DNA from 2 places in the Nicoliella sp. ESL1106 genome. Region 2 is predicted to be linked to the other one. Evidence: a T-box and tRNA genes for the amino acid it is inferred to sense, from the RefSeq annotation. Region 2 holds a T-box; the other holds one or more tRNA genes.
What was found. The T-box of region 2 lies ahead of ACSVI6_RS05690 (valine--tRNA ligase). A T-box ahead of a tRNA ligase gene usually reads a tRNA of that ligase, here a tRNA-Val.
Positions count from the first base shown of each region.

Region 1: it has a tRNA-Val gene. The T-box ahead of ACSVI6_RS05690 (valine--tRNA ligase) is inferred to sense a tRNA for this amino acid. The anticodon was not compared.

Region 1 is NZ_CP196340.1:809,190-812,576, reverse strand. It holds tRNA gene ACSVI6_RS03450 (tRNA-Ser) at 1-55, opposite strand, end outside; tRNA gene ACSVI6_RS03445 (tRNA-Ile) at 59-132, opposite strand; tRNA gene ACSVI6_RS03440 (tRNA-Gly) at 139-209, opposite strand; tRNA gene ACSVI6_RS03435 (tRNA-Phe) at 233-305, opposite strand; tRNA gene ACSVI6_RS03430 (tRNA-Asp) at 314-387, opposite strand; tRNA gene ACSVI6_RS03425 (tRNA-Met) at 392-465, opposite strand; tRNA gene ACSVI6_RS03420 (tRNA-Ser) at 476-563, opposite strand; tRNA gene ACSVI6_RS03415 (tRNA-Ile) at 592-665, opposite strand; tRNA gene ACSVI6_RS03410 (tRNA-Met) at 675-748, opposite strand; tRNA gene ACSVI6_RS03405 (tRNA-Pro) at 782-855, opposite strand; tRNA gene ACSVI6_RS03400 (tRNA-Arg) at 862-935, opposite strand; tRNA gene ACSVI6_RS03395 (tRNA-Leu) at 941-1,026, opposite strand; tRNA gene ACSVI6_RS03390 (tRNA-Gly) at 1,045-1,116, opposite strand; tRNA gene ACSVI6_RS03385 (tRNA-Thr) at 1,122-1,194, opposite strand; tRNA gene ACSVI6_RS03380 (tRNA-Val) at 1,247-1,319, opposite strand; rRNA gene rrf (5S ribosomal RNA) at 1,325-1,441, opposite strand; rRNA gene ACSVI6_RS03370 (23S ribosomal RNA) at 1,513-3,387, opposite strand, start outside.
Region 2 is NZ_CP196340.1:1,311,596-1,314,982, reverse strand. It holds gene ACSVI6_RS05700 (cysteine desulfurase family protein) at 1-173, shown strand, start outside; gene thiI (tRNA uracil 4-sulfurtransferase ThiI) at 184-1,401, shown strand; T-box leader at 1,450-1,664, shown strand; gene ACSVI6_RS05690 (valine--tRNA ligase) at 1,716-3,387, shown strand, end outside.

The DNA.
Region 1 (3,387 bases), 500 kb from region 2:
TGCGCGACCTATACCCTTAGCAGGGGCACCTCTTCAGCCACTTGAGTACTTCTCCATATGGGCCTAAATGGACTCGAACCATCGACCTCACGCTTATCAGGCGTGCGCTCTCACCAACTGAGCTATAGGCCCATATAAAGCGGGTAACGAGAATCGAACTCGCGACAATAGCTTGGAAGGCTATGGTTTTACCACTAAACTATACCCGCATAATATGGTATTTAATTTTAAATGGCGCGGGACAGAATCGAACTGCCGACACACGGAGCTTCAATCCGTTGCTCTACCAACTGAGCTACCGAGCCATATGGAACGGTCCGTACGAGACTCGAACTCGTGATCTCCGCCGTGACAGGGCGGCGTCATAACCAACTGGACCAACGGACCATAATTGCGGGAGCTGGATTTGAACCAACGACCTTCGGGTTATGAGCCCGACGAGCTACCGAACTGCTCCATCCCGCGATAATAAAAAAGGAGGATGAGGGATTCGAACCCTCGCGCGCTTTGACACGCCTAGCGGTTTTCAAGACCGCCCCCTTCAGCCACTTGGGTAATCCTCCATATTGAAGTTAAAACTAAAGGTCTTAATGGACCTTGTAGGACTCGAACCTACGACCAGACGGTTATGAGCCGTCGGCTCTAACCAACTGAGCTAAAGGTCCAAGTCACTATCGCGGCAGGGGGAATCGAACCCTCGACCTCCCGGGTATGAACCGGACGCTCTAGCCAGCTGAGCTACACCGCGATCTATAAATAAAACTATTGAAATTTTATTCAATCGGGAAGACAGGATTCGAACCTGCGACCCCTTGGTCCCAAACCAAGTGCTCTACCAAGCTGAGCTACTTCCCGAATATATGCACCCAGTAGGAGTCGAACCTACAACCTTCTGATTCGTAGTCAGACACTCTATCCAGTTGCGCTATGGGTGCAAAAGTGCCGAGGACCGGGATCGAACCGGTACGGTTATCACTAACCGCAGGATTTTAAGTCCTGTGCGTCTGCCAATTCCGCCACCCCGGCATAATAATGAATTGGCAAAGCGGAAGACGGGATTCGAACCCGCGACCCCCACCATGGCAAGGTGATGTTCTACCACTGAACTACTTCCGCAGCAATGCCGACTAGAGGATTCGAACCTCCGACCCCCTGTTTACAAGACAGATGCTCTGCCAACTGAGCTAAGTCGGCATAAAAGCCTTTAAAAAATATTTATAAATCCAAACATGATTATTTTCATGAATGGAGGATACAGGGCTCGAACCTGTGACCTCCTGCTTGTAAGGCAGATGCTCTCCCAACTGAGCTAATCCTCCATAAAGCGTGGCAACGTCCTATCCTTGCAGGGGGCGATCCCCCAACTACTTTTGGCGTTCAAAAGCTTAACTTCTGTGTTCGACATGGGAACAGGTGTATCCTTCTGGCCATCATCACCACACTATTTATCTGTGAGAACTTCGTTCTCTCAAAACTAGATAATATCTTATTCTTCCATGAGAACAACCTTACTTGGTTAAGTCCTCGACCAATTAGTACTGGTCCGCTCCATGCATCACTGCACTTCCACTTCCAGCCTATCTACCTGATCATCTTTCAGGGGTCTTACTTCCATAAAGGAATGGGAAATCTCATCTCGAGGTGGGTTTCACACTTAGATGCTTTCAGCGTTTATCTCATCCATACATAGCTACCCAGCGATGCGCCTGGCGGCACAACTGGTACACCAGCGGTATGTCCACTCCGGTCCTCTCGTACTAAGAGCAGCTCCTCTCAAATTTCCTACGCCCGCGACGGATAGGGACCGAACTGTCTCACGACGTTCTGAACCCAGCTCGCGTACCGCTTTAATGGGCGAACAGCCCAACCCTTGGGACCAACTACAGCCCCAGGATGCGATGAGCCGACATCGAGGTGCCAAACCTCCCCGTCGATGTGAACTCTTGGGGGAGATAAGCCTGTTATCCCCAGGGTAGCTTTTATCCGTTGAGCGATGGCCCTTCCATACGGTACCACCGGATCACTAAGCCCGACTTTCGTCCCTGCTCGACCTGTATGTCTCGCAGTCAAGCTCCCTTCTGCCTTTACACTCGTCGAATGATTTCCAACCATTCTGAGGGAACCTTTGGGCGCCTCCGTTACTGTTTAGGAGGCGACCGCCCCAGTCAAACTGCCAACCAGACACTGTCTCCCACCACGATCAGTGGTGCGGGTTAGAGTGTTCATACAGCGAGGGTAGTATCCCACCAATGCCTCCATCGAGACTAGCGTCCCGACTTCTATGGCTCCTACCTATCCTGTACAAGCTATACAAACACCCAATATCAAGTTACAGTAAAGCTCCATGGGGTCTTTCCGTCCTGTCGCGGGTAACCTGCTTCTTCACAGGTATCTCAATTTCACCGAGTCTCTCGTTGAGACAGTGCTCAGATCGTTACGCCTTTCGTGCGGGTCGGAACTTACCCGACAAGGAATTTCGCTACCTTAGGACCGTTATAGTTACGGCCGCCGTTTACTGGGGCTTCGTTTCTGGGCTTCGCCGAAGCTAACTCATCCACTTAACCTTCCAGCACCGGGCAGGCGTCAGCCCCTATACTTCATCTTACGATTTTGCAGAAACCTGTGTTTTTGATAAACAGTCGCCTGAGCTTTTTCACTGCGGCTGCACATAGTGCAGCACCCCTTCTCCCGAAGTTACGGGGTCATTTTGCCGAGTTCCTTAACGAGAGTTCACTCGCTCACCTTAGGATTCTCTCCTCGACTACCTGTGTCGGTTTGCGGTACGGGTAGTTAACTACTAACTAGAAACTTTTCTCGGTAGTGTGACATCAACGACTTCCCTACTAAATTTCGGTCCTCATCACACCTTGTCAACGCGGTATTAAGCATTTGACTCAATACCTGACTTAGTGCTTGAACATCCATATCCAACAGGATGCTACGTTTAGCCTCCTACGTCCTTCCATCGGTCAAACATAGTTAACTAGTACAGGAATCTCAACCTGTTATCCATCGCCTACGCCTCTCGGCCTCGGCTTAGGTCCCGACTAACCCTGGGAGGACGAGCCTTCCCCAGGAAACCTTAGTCATTCGGTGGATCAGATTCTCACTGATCTTTCGCTACTCATACCGACATTCTCACTTCTAAGCGCTCCACCAGTCCTTACGGTCTGGCTTCATTGCCCTTAGAACGCTCTCCTATCACGCAACATAAGTTGCGTCCACAATCTCGGTAATATGCTTAGCCCCGGTAAATTTTCGGCGCAGAATCACTCGACTAGTGAGCTATTACGCACTCTTTAAATGGTGGCTGCTTCTGAGCCAACATCCTAGTTGTCTATGCAACTCCACATCCTTTTCCACTCAGCATATATTTAGGGACCTTAA
Region 2 (3,387 bases):
GTTCTTCAAAGGATCACGTGCCATCAGCCACGTTGACTGCAATGCAAGAACCAACAGAACTATGTACCAGTGCGGTACGTGTGTCATTGGATGCGAATAATACAATCGAAGAAGCAGTTGAATTTAACCGCGTTTTCGATCAACTATACAAGAAATTTAGCAAATTAAGCTAAGGAGGTACCAATGCAATATAGTGAAATTATGGTCAGATACGGTGAATTATCCACCAAGGGTAAGAACCGAAAAGACTTTATTAAGCAACTAGGGAAGAACATCCGCCATGTGTTGCATGATTTCAAGGATATCCATGTTAATCCGCAACAAGATCGCTTGCACGTGGATCTACATGGTGAGGATTACGATAAGGTAATTGAACGGCTTGAAGGGGTGTTTGGAATTGAGACCCTGTCACCTTCGATCAAGTTGGATAAAGATATTGACCATGCCAAAGAAGTCGCTCTTCAAATGGTCAAGGACCAATACCAACCAGGCATGACCTTTAAGATCAACACGATCAGACAAGACAAGAACTATCCACTAGATACTTATGATATTAACGATAAAATGGGTGGTTACATCATCGAGAACGTTGACGGTATCAAGGCCAAGATGAAGCAACCAGACATTGAGATCCGAGTGGAAATTCGGATGAACGGAATCTTTCTCTCCAGTGAAACAATCAAGGGTGCAGGAGGCCTACCAGTTGGAACTGGTGGTCGAGCAACAATGATGCTATCTGGTGGAATCGATTCACCAGTGGCGACCTACCTAGCCATGAAGCGCGGGGTCAAGGTCGATATGATCCATTTCTTCAGCCCCCCATATACTAGCCCCCAAGCCTTAGCAAAGGCCAAGGAACTAACTTCTCAAGTTGCGAAGTTCGGTGGTAATATCCAATTTATCGAAGTGCCATTCACGGAAGTTCAAGAAACGGTGAAGGAAAAGGTCCCAGAAAGTTATTTGATGACGATTCAACGGCGGATGATGCTTAGGATTGCTTCTGAAATTACCCGAAATCGTCATTGCAAGGGTGTCTTTACCGGTGAATCATTAGGGCAAGTAGCTTCCCAGACCTTAGAAAGCATGATGGCTATTAACGACGTTACGAACCTGCCCGTGTTACGTCCATTGGTATCGATGGATAAGACGGAAATTATTCGGATCGCTGAAAAAATTGGTACTTACGATCTTTCAATCATGCCATTTGAAGATTGTTGTACTATCTTTACGCCGCCTTCGCCTAAAACCAAGCCGGACCTTGAAAAGACCCGTCATTATGAAACCTATATTGACGTGGATGCTTTGACCAAGAAGGCCATTGCTGGGATTAAGGTCACTGATATCAAGCCAGGCGAAGAATTCTTGAACCAAAATCAAGATGTATTTTCAGAATTATTATAAAATTAGTTGACGATTAGACGCTGATTGATTATGATAGTTACCAAGAAGTAAAATACTGCGAACAAGAGAGTAATTTAAATTGGTGTCCAGAAAGAGACCTGCATTGTTGCGAGGGTTTTCACCATTTTAAATGAAGGTACCTTGGGAGTTGATTTACTGAAGCCTAGTAGGTAAATTCGGTTGACCCCGTTAAGCTGTCACATGAGAGAAATCGATTTGATCGGTTTAATTTAGGTGGTACCGCGAAGCACTTCGTCCTATTCGACGAAGTGCTTTTTTGTTTGCAAAATTTAAAATTAAATGAGGTGTTTTTTATGACTAAGGATATTAAAATGCCACCAAAGTATGACCATAATGCAGTTGAAGATGGCCAATACCAAGAATGGCTTGATGAAGATGTCTTCAAACCTAGTGGTGATCAAAAAGCAAAACCATACTCAATCGTAATTCCGCCGCCTAATGTTACTGGAAAACTGCATTTAGGCCATGCTTGGGATACGACTTTACAAGATATTTTAATTCGCCAAAAGCGGATGTTAGGTTATGACACACTTTGGTTACCAGGGATGGACCATGCCGGAATTGCGACCCAAGCGAAGGTGGAAGCTAAGCTTAATAGCGAAGGCATCACCAGATATGACTTAGGACGCGAAAAGTTCATCGAAAAGGTGTGGGAATGGAAGGATGACTATGCCGCCACCATTAAGAAACAATGGGGTAAGTTAGGCCTCTCCCTTGATTATAGTCGGGAACGCTTCACATTAGATGATGGACTATCAGCTGCCGTGCGCAAGGTGTTCGTGACCCTCTACAAGAAGGGGCTCATCTACCGTGGTGAATACATCATTAACTGGGATCCAAAGGCGCGGACTGCGTTGTCCGATATCGAAGTTATCCATAAGGATGACAAGGGGGCCTTCTACCACGTTAAGTACCCATTCACTGACGGAACTGATTTTAATGGTAAGGACTATATTGAAATTGCAACCACCCGTCCTGAAACGATGTTTGGGGACGTTGCGGTGGCCGTTAACCCAACCGACGAACGTTACAAGGACATCGTTGGCAAGCACATTCGAGTGCCATTAGTTGATCGTGAAATTCCGATCATTGCCGATGAATACGTAGATAAGGAATTTGGAACTGGGATGGTGAAGATCACTCCTGCCCACGACCCAAATGACTTTAACGTTGGTAACCGTCATGATTTGAAGCGGATCAACACGATGAACGAAGACGCTACGATGAATGAAAATGCTGGTAAGTACAAGGGCATGGACAGATTCGAAGCTAGAAAGGCCATGACTGATGACTTGGAAGCTGGCGGCTACATGCTAAAGGTCGACCCAATCGTCCATGCTGTTGGGCATTCTGAAAGAACCGGGGTCCAAGTTGAATCCCGTCTTTCGACCCAGTGGTTCGTTAAGATGAAACCACTTGCTGAACAAGCTTTGAAGAATCAAGAAACAGATGATCGGGTCAACTTCGTGCCAGAAAGATTTGAACACACCTTCGAACAATGGATGGACAACATCCATGATTGGGTTATCTCCCGTCAACTATGGTGGGGTCATCGGATTCCTGCTTGGTATAACAAGCAAACTGGTGAAACCTACGTTGGTGAAGAAGCACCTAAGGATATCGAAAACTGGGAACAAGATAAGGATGTCTTAGATACGTGGTTCTCATCTGCATTGTGGCCATTTTCAACCATGGGTTGGCCAGACACTGATTCCCCAGACTTCAAGCGTTACTTCCCAACCAACACGTTAGTTACTGGTTATGACATCATCTTCTTCTGGGTTTCTCGGATGATCTTCCAAAGTCTTGAATTTACCGGTCGTCGGCCGTTCAAGGATGTCTTACTCCACGGTTTGATTCGTGATGAACAGGGCCGCAAGATGAGTAAGTCGCTTGGTAACGGGATCGATCCAATGGACGTGATCGATAAGTACGGTGCCGATGCATTGCGGTGGTTCTTATCTA